One region of the Comamonas sp. Z1 genome, then DNA from elsewhere that is predicted to be linked to it. Evidence: predicted binding sites of a transcription regulator. Region 1 holds the regulator's gene; each other region holds the start of a gene.
What was found. Region 1 encodes LexA, which represses DNA repair genes until DNA is damaged. Its sites were predicted from a motif close to ACTGTATNNNNATACAGT; they were not measured.

Region 2: FSY45_RS06605 (LexA family transcriptional regulator) is a predicted target of LexA. The motif match lies at 2,041-2,058, and genes of this name have one in related genera.
Region 3: FSY45_RS23525 (LexA family transcriptional regulator) is a predicted target of LexA. The motif match lies at 1,728-1,745, and genes of this name have one in related genera.
Region 4: FSY45_RS10730 (DNA topoisomerase IV subunit B) is a predicted target of LexA. The motif match lies at 2,067-2,084, and genes of this name have one in related genera.

The regions. Positions count from the first base shown of each region.
Region 1 covers NZ_VOQT01000003.1:227,771-231,530, forward strand. The annotation lists gene FSY45_RS07725 (asparaginase) at 222-1,202, opposite strand; gene lexA (transcriptional repressor LexA) at 1,285-1,956, shown strand; gene FSY45_RS07735 (hypothetical protein) at 2,126-2,548, shown strand; gene FSY45_RS07740 (hypothetical protein) at 2,966-3,211, shown strand; gene FSY45_RS07745 (universal stress protein) at 3,355-3,760, shown strand, end outside.
Region 2 covers NZ_VOQT01000003.1:1,101-4,860, forward strand. The annotation lists gene FSY45_RS06590 (MarR family winged helix-turn-helix transcriptional regulator) at 187-681, shown strand; gene FSY45_RS06595 (DNA alkylation repair protein) at 678-1,451, shown strand; gene FSY45_RS06600 (DUF6616 family protein) at 1,462-1,800, shown strand; gene FSY45_RS06605 (LexA family transcriptional regulator) at 2,077-2,487, shown strand; gene FSY45_RS06610 (hypothetical protein) at 2,700-3,224, shown strand; gene FSY45_RS06615 (AAA family ATPase) at 3,300-3,760, shown strand, end outside.
Region 3 covers NZ_VOQT01000020.1:42,630-46,389, reverse strand. The annotation lists AL1L pseudoknot at 1-7, shown strand, start outside; partial or broken gene FSY45_RS23535 (IS3 family transposase) at 1-855, shown strand, start outside; gene FSY45_RS23530 (H-NS histone family protein) at 1,187-1,486, shown strand; gene FSY45_RS23525 (LexA family transcriptional regulator) at 1,764-2,177, shown strand; partial or broken gene FSY45_RS23520 (DNA polymerase V subunit UmuC) at 2,184-2,501, shown strand; gene FSY45_RS23515 (GlxA family transcriptional regulator) at 2,795-3,751, opposite strand.
Region 4 covers NZ_VOQT01000004.1:392,589-396,348, reverse strand. The annotation lists gene FSY45_RS10735 (lytic transglycosylase domain-containing protein) at 1-8, opposite strand, end outside; gene FSY45_RS10730 (DNA topoisomerase IV subunit B) at 63-2,033, opposite strand; gene FSY45_RS10725 (MFS transporter) at 2,453-3,649, shown strand; gene FSY45_RS28240 (hypothetical protein) at 3,666-3,760, shown strand, end outside.

The DNA of each region.
Region 1 (3,760 bases):
TGGGCAAAAAAGGCCGGAGTCTTCACCGGCCTTTTTTGTTTTTGAAGCTCGCGCTCCCGGCCTTCCGGCCGACATCAGTCCGGTGCGGAAAAGCTGTACCAGGGATGGCGCTGGAGCCATCAATATTCATAGCTTCCCGCGGCTACATTCATTGGATTTCAGAGCAAAACACCATAAATACTCTTTATCAATGAGGGCTAGCAGCTCTCATAACAAGAGCATCAATCCAATGCGTGAGGCCAGCCCATCAGCTCCAGCATCAGGCTGATTCTGGCCTTGGCCGCCGGCAGGCTGCTCACACGGCCATCCCCCGCTCCCTCGGCCTGCACCACCTGCCCCTCCTCGCACCGGGTCGTGATGCGCAAAGCCATGCCCTGCGCCTGCGCCCAGTCCAGGGCTGACCCCAATGCCTGATGGAGTGTGCCATTGCCCGTGCCCACCACCACCACGGCACGCACGCCTGCCGCATACCAGGCCTGCATCACCGCCAGAGCTACGGCACTGTTGCAGCCCGCATGACTGTGCAGCAGCTCCACCAGGGGCCAGTGATCTGCGGGCGGTAAAGCGATTGCAGTGGAGCTGGCCGCAACGACCGGCAGCCCGCCTGTTGCCCAGCGCAGCCGCCCCTCTTCCACCCAGCCCTGCGGGCCGGCACCACTGCCATCGAAGGCATCCACACGATAAGGATGCACCTTGCGCACCTGGCGTGCACTGAACACCCGGCCCGCCACCACGGCAAGCACACCGCGGCCAGCAGCCTGCATGTCGGCCGCACAGGCCACGGCATCGCGCAGATTGCCGGGGCCGTCAGCCGAAATGGCTGTGGCCGGGCGCATGGCGCAGGTCAGCACCACGGGCTTTGCCGGGTGCAGAACACATTGCAGAAACCAGGCGGTTTCCTCCAGCGTGTCGGTGCCATGGGTGATCACGATGCCGCTCACGTCATCACGAGCGAGCAGCTCGGCACATCGCAGCGCGAGTGCATGCCAGGTCGCGTGATCCATATCCTTGCTGTCCAGCTGCGCCAGCTGCTCCACCTGCAGCGATGCAGAAGCAACGCGCTCCAGGTCCGGCACGGCCTGCAGCAGCTGAGCCACGCCCAGTTGGGCCGCACGGTAGCCCACACTGGTGCCCGCCTGCTCGGCGACACCGGCAATCGTGCCGCCCGTGCCCAGGATGACGATATTTTTGTCAGGTTCCACTTGCAGTCCTCTTCAAACTGATTAAAAATACAGGTACTGGATGAACACACAGTATTCATCATCGATCGATCAAGGAATGCCCATGGACCACCCCAAGCTCACTCCCCGCCAGCAGCAGATTCTGGACCTCATCCAGTCCAGCATCGCTCGCACGGGTGCGCCCCCTACCCGGGCCGAGATTGCCAGCACCTTTGGCTTCAAGTCGGCCAATGCTGCAGAAGAGCATTTGCAGGCACTGGCCCGCAAGGGCGTCATAGATCTGGTCAGCGGCACATCGCGCGGCATTCGCCTGCGCGCCGATACCGTGCGCACCATCAATGCGGCACGCGGTGCCAGCTTTGCGCTGCCGCTCACGGCACTAGCTCCGCTGGTGCTTCCACTGGTCGGCCGCGTCGCTGCCGGCTCGCCTATTCTGGCCCAGGAACATATCGATCAGAGCTATTCGGTCGAGCCCAGCCTGTTTGCCGCCAAGCCCGATTACCTGCTCAAGGTCCGCGGAATGTCCATGCGTGACGCGGGCATCATGGACGGCGACCTGTTGGCGGTACAGGCTACGCATGAAGCGCGCAACGGCCAGATTGTGGTGGCCCGCCTCGGTGACGACGTGACCGTCAAACGCTTCAAGCGCACGCCTCAGGGCATCGAGCTGCTGCCCGAGAACCCCGACTACAAGATCATTCACGTCGATCCTGAAGAGCCATTCGCCATCGAAGGCCTGGCCGTAGGCCTTATCCGCAACAGCATGTTCATGTAACGGGCAGACGGCGTCCCTCCGCCTATGCAGCGGAGGCACCGGGCCTCTTTCCCTCTCAAGCCCAGGTGGTAGGCGCGAAGCCGTTGAGCTTCGCCCTGGGCGGAGCTTTGCCTGAAGAACGCAATCCTGCCCTTATCCATGCCGCAAGGTCATCAAGAGGAGTTGCCAAATGGGATTCGCCACATCACTGCAGGCTTTGACACGCCTGACCCTTAAAGGGCAGCCTGCCACGCTGTCGCTCAACCCGAACTTCTGCTCTGATGATGCAAGCGAAGCCGCTGCAGAACCTGTATCCTTCACTACCAATCGCCCAAAGGCGAAGCAGATCAGCATTCCTGTCATGCGCGCCAACCGCGGCCGCAGTCGTCTAGGCAGCAATACGCTTTGTCCTCAGGCCTTTGCAGCGACACCAGAGCTGCAATCGCCAATAACCGACGAGTCTAGGCAAGCAGCTTCTCCACGACTTCTCAAGATCGTGCAGCGTGAGCCGCGCAGTCAGCCCGAATGCCTGCTGATCTGCGGACGCATGGCCGATGTCTGTGCCGCGCTGGAGCGTATGGCACTCCATGAGCAAGCAGCCCCGCAAGTCTGAAAGCTCAGTGAGGTTTGACTGCCTGCACTCGTGCAGCTCCGAGCCCGACCCGCGATAGGCCTGCAGGCGATGCAACAAAGCTTCCATTGCATCCAACAGGAAGCCACCTCAACGCTCTTGGCCCATCGGCCGGCAGATATGGCGCCAGACAACTCTGCCAGCAGTGCATAGGCAAAAACTCGATGTCGCCAGAGCAGGCCCTCCGTATTGGCGCCGAACGATCTGGATCGCTATGTAAATTATTTGCTGATGTTCTGCCTGTGCCTGTCCGCCGGAACGCATTTCGCACAAGCCTCGCAGCCTTCTAAACTCCTTGTCAGGCGCGAATATGCGTCAGAACGGATACCCGGATCAGGGTATTGCAGCACCTCTTCGACAGTGGAAACATTCATATACACATGTCAATGAGGGCGTCTTATGAGTGCCTACCGCAAGCTCTTGCAGCACATACAGGCCAAAGACGCCAATGGAGACCTGCGCCTGATTCTGGTCTATCAGAGTTTTGATGAGGTCGACATGCCGCATGGCGTCTCCATACGACCGTCTGCCATTTACTTTGAAACTGCCGATCATCAGGAGGTCAACTGGCTCAATCCACAGCAGTTCGAGATAGAGGCCACTGGCGAAATCCTCAATCGCGTTCCCCCTTCGCCCGAGGAATGAGACAACTCGACGCGATCGACCCCGTTACAGAGTCTTACCTCCTGTCTACAACTCTGCTGCATTCAAGAACTAGGCATTGCGCAGCTCGAAATATTGGAATAAATTGATTTTCAGGCACATCTTCCGGCATCAGGAGGCTGAACATGTTCAAGCACCTGCTCATTCCCACCGATGGCACCAAACTGTCAGAGGCTGCCGTGCGTGCTGGCGTTCTGCTTGCGCGTGAACAAGGCGCCAAGGTGACCGGCCTTTATGTCATGCCCGATTACCGCGCCATCATCTACGGCGCAGACGCACTGCTGACTTACAACAGCACAGAGTTCGAGCGAAGTGCCAACAGCGATGCAGATGCGGCTTTGCAGTTCGTTGACCAGATTGCCAGACCTGAAGGCGTACCCTGCAACTTTGTGCGAGTCACCCACGCCTCTGTTTACCAAGCCATTGTTCACCAGGCGCAGGAATTGCAGTGCGATCTGATTTGCATGGCCTCACACGGTCGCAAAGGCATAGGCGGAATTTTGCTGGGCAGCGAAACCCAGCGCGTCCTGA
Region 2 (3,760 bases), 230 kb from region 1:
TCCCTGAGCGCCCCTGACGATTCAGTGCTCACCGCCACCCTACTCTGCTTGGTCATTGAATCGGCGCTCAGCTAGGCCAAGGTCTGCAATCGACAAGCCGGCATCTGATGAGGTGGTGCTCGGTCCACTATTCATGAAGTGATGTTGCCCATATAATTAGCCACCATATTATATTTTGGCTAACTAATGAAGCTTGAACAGAAGTACCAGGCGCTAATTGAAGAGGCACAACGACGCAAACTTCCCGATGTGGATGGCATCCAGCTGTGCTTTCAAGTGCTGTCGATGGCTGCAAACATCGACCGCGACTGCGCTGCCTTGCTGGCCCCTCATGGTTTGTCTGAGGGGCGCTTTGTGCTGTTGTTCCTTCTCGATGTGGCGCCTGACGGACTCGCACCCAACGCGCTGGCCGAACAGGCTGGCGTGACACGCGCCACGGTGACCGGCCTCTTAGACGGACTGGAGCGCGAAGGTCTGATTGAACGTCACGCCAACGCCGAAGACCGCCGTGCTCTTTGCATTCGGCTGACCTCAAAAGGAAAACAACTAGCCGGTACCGTTATCGACCAGCATGGTCGGTGGATTGCAGGCTTGTTTGGCAACCTGTCTGTAGATGAGCGAAAGCAGTTGGCAGCGTTGCTGGAGAAAGTACGAGGCCCTGAATCGGACGTTGAATCATGAGTGATCAAGTCCGCAAGGGTGCGACGCGCACCGCTGACATTCCTCGGGACGTTCTTCATGCGCTATCGCGCGGGGAGTTGCAATGTGCGACGCTGGCTGAGTGCCTGGCAGTCGACCAGGCCGTACTGGCACGAACACTCTTTCCGGCACTTACGGCTCAAGCACTGAGCACGATCGATGAAGCCTGCCAACTGGGTGTGCTCAAACGCATGGCCCGTATCGGCGCAGTCTTGCTGGAGGTCTTGGGTACTGAGGGCATCGCACAATGCCAAACGCACCGCGCCGATATGGCACGAGGCTGGGCGTGTTTCATGATCGGTGCTCAGCCTAACCTGGATCTCGGTGCACGGCTGGCCGCAATGCACCCGCTGGCAGACGATGCCCATTTTGGTGTGCGCGAATGGGCTTGGATGGCGATGCGGCTGCACCTGGTGCAAGACCTGGCTGCGGCTATCGCTCAGCTGATGCCATGGACACAAGATCCTTCCGAGCGTGTCCGACGATTCGCGTGCGAGGTCTTGCGTCCCCGCGGTGTGTGGAGCACGCATATCTCGCAGCTCAAACGCTCGCCCGAGCAGGCACTGCCTTTGCTCTCAGCTCTGAAGAGCGACCCTTCGGTCTATGTGCAGGACTCGGTCGCCAATTGGCTCAATGATGCCGCCAAGGACCAGCCAAACTGGGTGCGTGACATCTGTGCCCAATGGCTTCAAAGCACCCAAGCCGCCGCCACACAACGTATATGTCAACGCGCACTGCGCAATCTCAAGTGAAAGTGGAACCATGTCTCATTACCTTGTAGAGCTCTACACCCCCAATTCGGCTTGGCTCGCGCTGCCTGCCGAACAAAGGCAACACTTTCTTGGCGGCATCGGACTCGCATTGAATCAACTCTCCAGCCTCGGTGTCGAAGTTCTCTCTCTGGCAGAAACGGACTCCAACATTGACCAAGGAACCGCGCATACATTCCTTGGTATTTGGCGCTTTCCTGATCAAAACGCTCGTGACGCTCTGCTGGCGGGCATCAAAGCCAGCGGCTGGTACGATTATTTTGACCATGTGAATGCAGCCAGCACTGCAGGGGCTGCGGATATTCACTTGGCTGCTCTAGCCGCTGCGTAGCACAGTAATTCCGGTAATGCCGTTATGCATCTGCAATGCATGCGGCTAGTCATTTTCCAGCCCGCTAATGCCCGCTAATGGCCGCCCGCCACAGTCACCACTGCGGGCCGGCCAGCTTTCGGCACAGCATATGCAACTCAACATGGCCCCCCGGCTCCGCACAGAACCGGGTGCAAGATCGAGTGGAAAGCATGCGACATCAACGTGGATTCATGACACCGGAGTCGCATCAACCGCTACACTGTACATATGCACAGTCATCGTCTTATGAGCGGTATGCCCGTCCAACTGATCGCGTCCCCGGTTACTTTGCCGCTGGCTGATCGCAGCGCACGTGCAGGCTCGCCCGCCAATGACTTCGCTGGCAAGCGACTGGATATTACTGACCTGCTGGTCACGCACCCCAAGGCCACGTTCCTGCTGCGCGTGGCCGGCCCGTCCATGCAGGAACACGGCATCGATGACGGCGATATCGTCGTGGTGGACAGGGAGTTGCGCGCTCGTGATGGGAGCATCGTCGTGGCAGTTGTCGAGCGCGAGCTCGTCATCAGAGCGCTGGACAGCGATGGCGACACTTGCAAGCTCAGGGCAGGCGCCCCCACCTACCCCGACATCGTGCCGCCAGAAGGACAGACGCTGGAAATCTGGGGTGTCGTCACCAGCTGCATCAAGCGCTTTGCAAGGTGAATACATGCGCGCGCCAGCACAACACAGGCTGCCGCTGAAATCTGATTAGCGCCCCAAAAAAAGCACCTGCTAACGAAGAAAGGCAATGTAGTTCTCTACATTGCCTTTTTCTTTGATTTATTACAGTGACCCAACATCGCACTGCGGGCCGGGGTTAATGCGCCAGTAACTAATTTTTACAGATAATGCTCCGCATGCATTTTCTGCCTGCCTTGACTGCCGCAGCATTTTTGCTGCCAGCCACCGCTATGAATCAAGCCATAGCGCAGCCTATTTATCGCTGCGGCAATTCCTATTCTCAAGAAGCATGCAAAGGCGGCAAAGTGGTGGAAGACAAAACCACCACCCTGCACAGCGGCCACTCGGGCAGCACCGTTTATCTGTGCAAAGGCCATGGCGGCGGGCTTTTCTGGAGCAGCGCGCAATGCGGCCAGCACAACGCTTTTCTCGAACGCACGGAAACCGTGCCCTCCGGCCTGCCCTGGGATCAAAAAGTAGCCCAAGCCGAAGCCCAATGGCGCAAAACCCAGCGCAATACCGCAGCCCCTGCGGTTGTCTATCAGACCCGCCCTGCCCAGCCTGCCGAACCCGGCAAAAAACAGGTCTGTGATGCACTGGAAGAACGCGTCAAAGCGCTGGATAGCATGGGGCGGACAGGTAGTCAGTATTACGACTTGGACTGGGTGCGTAGAGAGCGCAAGGTCGCGAGAGATGAGCAGTATCGGTTGCGATGCTAAAACGTGATACTACAAAATATTCAGCATTATTTATTTAAATAATATTTAATCACCACCATTCATATAGAGCATCAAATGCTATTTAAAATAATCTCTTCTTCACAATTACCAAAAAAAGCATTTTCTTTCTCCTACTTGGTTCGAAACCCATGGGATGACTGGTTTGAATTTGATACAAGATATGAGCTCTATATTTTTGATGAAAATGGCAAGTGCCACATCCCTGGGGAATTAAAAATAGGCCAAAAGGATCTTATTGGTGCCGACAAACCGGGTAAGGATCCAGCGAAAAGGTCGCCCGACTTACCTGAAGAATTCGCGACTCTCGACGACAATTTTTTTTCCGTAGGTCAAGGGGATGACTATTACGCAACTCTAAATTTGCTTCCCGTAAAAACAAAAAAAACAGTACTAATGGCATTACAGGATTGCGCATTCAATCTGAAAATTTTTGAAAAATACAAAAAAGAGCCGGTAATGGAGACCTCACTATTGAGGTACGTAACAGAAGAGAATATCAAAAATAGATTTAACAG
Region 3 (3,760 bases), on a different contig from region 1:
TGCCTCTTCAGGCTATAGAAGCATGGTTCAGCAAAGAAACTGCCCGTGGCTGCGCTGCAGCCGGAGCCAATCAGACGCAGAACGTTGCGGCCATATTCAACGTGTGTGGCAAGCCAACTGGCAGGTTCACGGGGCAGTCAAAGTTTGGAAGCAAATGCACCGAGAGGGTTTGCCAATTGCCCGCTGCACGGTGCAACGCCTGATGCACAAACTGGGACTTGAAGGTGCAAGACGTCGCAAGAAAGTGCCTACGACACACCCAGATGCTGCAAGACCATACACATTAGACCTCGTCAATCGACAGTACCCAGCACAGCGCCCAGGCCAGCTTTAGGTCGCTAACTTCACCTATTTATCGACGTGGCAAGGGCAGAAGTTTGTGACGTTTGTGATTGATGTCTATGCCTGCCGCATTGTGGGCTGGCGAGTCAGCAGCCACATTTGCACCGAATTTGTGGTGTATGCGCCAGACCAAGCCCTGTACGCAAGGCAGCCAAGCTTGGAGGCGGGTTTGGTACACCGCTCCGACAGAGACAGCCAATACGTATCCGAGCGCTATACCGAACGTTTGGCCGAGACAGGTCTGATGCCCTCAGTTGGGAGTGCAGGGGATTCCTAGGATAACGCCGTGGCGGAGACCATCAATGGCCTGTACAAAACGGAGCTCATCCACAAGCGGGGCCTTGGAGAACAAGGGAATCCCTGGAGCTGGCGACCTTGCAATGGGTCCATTGGTTTAACCACCAGCGCCTACTGGAGCCCATAGGGCATACACCGCCAGCAGAAGCCGAGGTAAGCTACTCGCGGCAATTTGCCAAACCTGTGCGGGCTGACGCCTGCACTTCAACCAACTAGCCTCCGCCAAACTCGGTGTGATTCAGTCGAAATCAATGTCGATGCTTCTGTTCCGTCAGTGATTTCTAGCTGTGCCTGCTTCTAATTTTGGCTGTAGAAGCTACAGAGTGGCTTTACATTGTCAGCGGCAACTGCTACCTTGGTTTTCCGGCACGACAAAGGTGGAACCTATATAACGGGACCGCTTCCACCCTGCCTGGAAGTTTGAGACCATCGTCCGTGACTAGTAAGTAATAGCTATTTCGGGTAATCGAAGGTTCAAAAGATGCCGCATCTGCCTCAGAATCATGCACCTGCGTATCACCATCAATGACCAAGTGTCGAAAGCAACATGACGAACTCCAACAGCTCGTATCAACAATTACTGGCACAACGTGCAGCCCTTGAGCAACAGATTGCAGCTGCTAGAAAAGCAGAGCTCGCTGTGGCAGTGCAGGAAATCCGAAAGCTCATTGAGGCGTTTGGGCTTACCGAAAGCGACATCTTTTCTTCAGGGAAGCAAAAGCGCGCAAACGCTGGATCTTCGGTTGCGCCAAAGTATCGTGACCCCAGCACAGGCCAAACTTGGACTGGCCGCGGTAAGCCTCCAACGTGGATCAAGGACAAGGATCGATCGCTGTTTGAAATCTAATGAATTCGCGACATCAAAAAAGTGGCCCTCGAGGCCACTTTTTTTATTACTCACTATGCTGCTTGGCTCTGTAGAGATCGATGCGCGATTGAGCACCTTGTTTGGCCGGCAGCGATCAATCCACGTTGCTCCCTCAAGACGCTCATGTCAACGCACGAACGCGCCCAGTCACTCACTCCACAAGTGGAAAGCAATCGATATCAAAGTGGATTCTTAGTGCCTGATCTCTATCAATCGTTATGCTGTATGCACGTACAGCCATCGACTACTGAGCGGCATGCCCGTCCAACTCACTGCCTCCCCAGTTGCTTTGCCTCTGGCAGATTGCAGCGTGCACGCAGGCTTCCCCTCTCCGGCCGAGGACTTCTCTGGCAAACGGCTGGACATCGCCGAGTTGCTGGTTGAGCACCCGCAAGCCACATTCCTGTTGCGCGTGGCCGGGCCGTCTATGCGCGAGTACGGCATCGATGACGGCGACCTCATCGTGGTGGACCGGGCACTGCGGGCTCGTCACGGCAGCATCGTCGTGGCCGTTCTTGACAATGACTTCACCGTCAAGGTCTTGTACAACGCCGGCGGCAATTTCAGGCTCCGAGCCGGCAACCCCACCTATCCCGATATCGTCCCCAAAGAAAATCAAGAGCTGGAAATCTGGGGTGTGGTCAAGTCTTGCATCAAGCGCTTTGCATGAGCATGTATGTTCGCGCTCATTGATGGCAGCAACTTCTACGTTACCTGCGAGCGGGCGTTCAGACCCTCATTGCAGGGCATTCCCGTTGTCGTCCTGAGCAATAACGACGGCTGTGCCATCTCACGCTCCGACGAGGCAAAAGCTTTGGGTGTGAAGATGGGACAGCCGTTTTTTCAACTGCGCGATCTGGTCGAGCATAAGGGGCTCGTCTGCCTCTCTCCAAACTTTGAACTGTATGGCGAAATGAGCGACCGCATGATGTCGCTGGCTGCCGGCCTGGGGCCGACTCAGGAAATCTATAGCGTCGATCTAAGTGCACCAGGCTACTGTTGCGTTTCCTTTGAGAAGGAAGTCGTTGACTGGTGTTGCGATTAACCGAGTAGGGCTGTTGCGTTTCATTGGCAGTGGCGACCATTGCCCGGAAGCCAAGTGGGCACCCGGATGAGTATTTTGGAGCAAACCCACTAGGCGTTCGCACAACAAGCCCTCCACCGATTTCCATCCCAAACTCATCAACGATTTGCATTCAATCCCGCCACCTTCACCACGCAGAACTTATCTAACAGGTCAAAGCTAAAGGGGCTCAATGTCGCAAATCGACCCGGAGCAGACAAAGCTCACGCGCGCCCAAAGGTTCTTCGCCATTCACTGGGACTGACCTGGTTTCTGCGCTTGAAGTGCTGACGCAGCGAGGTCGGGTTCTGAAATCCGACCAGGTCAGAGATGGCTTCCACCGGCAAGGTGGTGCTTTCCAGCAGCTCTCGGGTCCGCTGCAGGCGTTCGTTGATGAGCCAGTCTCCCAACGACATGCCGGTCGCCTTGCTGAAGTGGCGCGTGAACGTGCGCCGGCTCATGGCGGCGCGTTGGGCCAGCGCATCGACCGAGTGGACCTGGTTCAGGTGCTGGCGCAAATGGTCCAGCAACTGATTGATCCTGGCATCTTGCGTGGAAGGGGCAAGCGGCTGTTCAATGAACTGAGCCTGTCCTCCTTCGCGGTGAGGCGGCACCACCATCATCCGGGCGACTTTGTTGGCCGTTTTCTGGCCGTAGAACTTGCGCACGATGTAGAGGCAGCAGTCCAGGCCCGCCCCTGTTCCCGCCGATGTGATCAGGCCATCGTCATCGACATACAGCGCATTCATGTCCAGTTGCACTTGCGGAAAGCGCAGCTTGAAATCCTGCTCCGCCATCCAGTGTGTGGATGCGCGTTTGCCATCCAGCAAGCCCGCATAGGCGAGGACATACGCGCCGTAGCACAGCCCCACCACATGGGCACCCCGCTGGCGGGCCTGGCGCAAGGCGGCCATCAGCTCGGGCTCAGGACGCTCGGCCAGATCATGCCAACCGGGGATCACGACGATGTCAGCCTTGGCCAGCAACTCCAGCCCGCCATCGGGTTGGACGAACAAGGCCCGCTCGGCCGCCAGCGCGGTGCCGCCTGGCGTGACGATCTTCAGATCGAACAGCGCCTGCTCGGGCAACTGCGCACTGAAGATCAAGAACGGCACGCCAAAGTGAAACGGGCTGAAGTGCGGGTAGCTCACGAGGGCCACGAGGGGAAGTCGCTTTGACATGGAGCTCCT
Region 4 (3,760 bases), on a different contig from region 1:
TTGTGCATGGCTGGCTCCATCGACCGCTGGTGAGCGCTAGTGCAGACGTTGGCAACGCCCGCCTAGATATCGACCTCCACGGCATCGCCATGCAGCTCCATCAGCTCGCGGCGGGCGGCGGCTTCGCCCTTGCCCATGAGCTTGGTGACCACGGCCTCCGACTGTGCAAAGTCCAGATTCATGAACTGCACCGGCAGCAGACGACGCGTATCGGGGTTCAGCGTGGTTTCCCACAGCTGTTCGGCATTCATCTCGCCCAGGCCCTTGAAACGGCTGACCTGGCATTTCTCGCGCGGCACGCCGTCCTTGGCGCATTTTTCGATGATGGCATCGAGCTCGCCCGCATCGAGCGCATAGACCTTGATGGCGGGCTTTTTGCCGCGCGCCGGCACGTCCACCCGGAACAGCGGCGGCAGCGCCACATGGATGTGGCCGGCTTCGATGAGCTTGGGGAAATGCTTGAAAAACAGCGTCAGCAGCAGCACCTGGATGTGCGAGCCGTCCACGTCCGCATCCGAGAGAATGCAGATCTTGCCGTAGCGCAGACCGGACAGATCGGGCTCGTCGTTGGGGCCATGCGGGTCCACGCCGATCGCCACCGAGATATCGTGGATTTCGTTGTTGGCGAACAGCCGGTCGCGGTCCACCTCCCAGGTGTTGAGCACCTTGCCGCGCAGCGGAAGGATCGCCTGGGTTTCCTTGTCGCGGCCCATCTTGGCGCTGCCGCCGGCAGAGTCGCCCTCGACCAGAAACACCTCGTTGACGGCGATGTCCTTGCTCTCGCAATCGGTCAGCTTGCCGGGCAGCACGGCCACGCCGCTGCCCTTGCGCTTTTCCACCTTCTGGCCGGCCTTCTGGCGGGTCTGGGCGGCCTTGATGGCGATCTCGGCCAGCTTCTTGCCCCAGTCCACATGCTCGTTGAGCCACAGCTCCAGCGCCGGGCGCACAAAGCCCGAGACCAGACGCACGGCATCGCGCGAATTCAGGCGCTCCTTGATCTGGCCCTGGAACTGCGGGTCCAGCACCTTGGCATTGAGCACATAGCTGGCGCGCGCAAACACGTCGTCAGGCATGAGCTTGACGCCCTTGGGCAGCAGCGAGTGCATGTCGATGAAGGCCTTGACGGCCTGGAACAGGCCGTCGCGCAGGCCGCTGTCATGCGTGCCGCCCGCCGTGGTCGGAATCAGGTTGACATAGCTTTCGCGCAGCGGCGCACCGTCTTCGGTGAAGGCCACGCACCAGGCCGCGCCCTCGCCTTCGGCAAAGCTGTCGTTGTTCTTGTCGGCAAAGCCCTCGCCCTCGAACAGGGGGATGACGGGCTCGCCATGCAGGCTCTGCGCCAGATAGTCGCGCAGACCGCCCTTGAACTGCCAGCTCTGGGTGTCACGCGACTTTTCATTGATCAGCGAAACGGCCACGCCGGGCATGAGCACGGCCTTGCTGCGCAGCAGATGCACCAGCTCGCCCATGGGCAGGGCCGAGGATTCGAAGTATTTGGCATCGGGCCAGGCACGTACCGTCGTGCCCTGCTTGCGCTCGCCGGCCTGCAGAGGGCGCACCTTGAGCGGCTCGATCACATCGCCGCCCGAGAACACCAGCGTGGCCACCTGGCCGTCGCGGTGCACCTGCACCTCCAGACGTGTGGCCAGCGCATTCGTCACCGAGACGCCCACGCCGTGCAGACCGCCCGAGAAGCTGTAGGCGCCGCCATTGCCCTTGTCGAACTTGCCGCCCGCGTGCAAGCGCGTGAAGACCAGCTCCACCACGGGCGCCTTTTCCTCGGGGTGCAGACCGAAGGGAATGCCGCGCCCGTCGTCCTCCACGCTGTAGGAGCCGTCGGCATGCATGGTGAATTTGATTTTCTTGCCGTAGCCGGCAAGCGCCTCGTCGGCCGCGTTGTCGATCACCTCCTGCAGGATGTGCAGGGGGTTGTCGGTGCGCGTATACATGCCAGGACGCTGTTTGACAGGCTCCAGACCCTTGAGAACGCGGATCGAGCCTTCGGAATATTCGTTGGACGGTTTGACTGCCATGGGGGCGGATTGTAGTAGCCTCTCCGAGTGAGAGCTGGATAAATTCACAGTTGTTTACTCCCAATACTCTTGCACAAAGCCCGAACATCTGTCTTGGCAACGTGTTTTTACCGGGTCTTCATCGCTGCGGACACTCTGAAAACAATAGCATTTACCGCTTGCCATTCATGCGTTATGGATAGTTTCAAATCGATATCCATTACGCAGATTGCGCAAAGCGCTCACTTTTTATTTTTTTCTGCCCGGCTGCGGCTCCCGCGCCGCAGCTTGCCGGTCACGCATTCTGGCAGGGCAGCCTGCCACGCATGTGACGGCCTGTGCAGGCGCAAAACAGCTTGTTTCGTTAAAGTGGCAAGTTGACCGCACCCCAAGCCTTTTTTCGCACACACGGCATGACTACAAAGACAACTCAAGCCCCCATGTCCATGGCGCAGATTCTTCTGTGCGGTGGCGCCATCGTCACGCTCTCCATGGGCATACGCCACGGCTTCGGCCTGTGGCTGCAACCCATTACCCAGGAGATGGGCTGGACGCGCGAGAACTTCTCCCTGGCCATTGCCGTGCAGAACCTGTCCTGGGGCATCTTGGGCATCTTCGTCGGCATGCTGGCCGACCGCATCGGCGCCTTCAAGGTGCTGATCGGCGGCTCCGTCCTCTATGCGCTGGGCCTGGCCGGCATGGCGCTGTCTCCCAGTTCCACGATGTTCCTGCTGACCGCCGGCGTGCTGATCGGCGCGGCCCAGGCCGGCACCACCTATGCCGTGATCTACGGCGTGCTGGGCCGCCAGATTCCGGTGGCGCGGCGCAGCTGGGCCATGGGCGTGGCCGCGGCGGCAGGCTCGTTCGGCCAATTCTTCATGGTGCCCGTGGAGGGCAAGCTGATCGCGCAGTTCGGCTGGTCCAATGCCTTGCTGATACTGGCGCTGTTCGCGCTGCTGATCGCCGCCCTGGCCTTCGGCCTGCGCGAGCCGGGCTTTGGCGGCAGCACGCCCATCAAGCGCGAGCAGACCGTGGGCCAAGCGCTCAGGGAAGCCTGGACCTACCCCAGCTTTCTGCTGCTGATGGCGGGCTACTTTGTCTGCGGCTTCCAGGTCATGTTCATCGGGGTGCACATGCCCAGCTATCTGAAGGACTTCGGCATGGCGCCCCATGTGGCCAGCTATTCGCTGGCACTGGTCGGCCTGTTCAATATCTTCGGCACCTATCTGGCCGGCAATCTGGGCCAGAAGCTGCCCAAGCGCTATCTGCTGTCGGGCATCTACGGTCTGCGCTCGGTGGCCACCGTGGCCTTTTTGCTGGCACCGCTGTCGCCCTGGTCGGTCTATGCCTTCTGCGCCGCCATGGGCTTTCTGTGGCTGTCCACCGTGCCGCTGACCAATGCCACCATCGCCCAGATCTTCGGCGTGCAGCATCTGTCCATGCTGGGCGGCTTTGTCTTTTTCAGCCACCAGATCGGCAGCTTCCTGGGCGTATGGCTGGGCGGCTATCTCTACGATATCAACGGCAACTACGATATGGTCTGGTACATCTCGATTGCCCTGGGCATTTTTGCCGCCATCGTCAACCTGCCCGTGCGCGAGGCCGCCATTGTGCGCAGCTCGCCCAGCGCAGCCTGATACCGGAGACACCACCATGCCGCTCAAACTCTGGCAACGCATCTCCATCTGGTGTGCCGTGCTCGTGCTGCTGCTGGCGGTGTTTGCCCTGTATCTGCAACCGGAATTCAT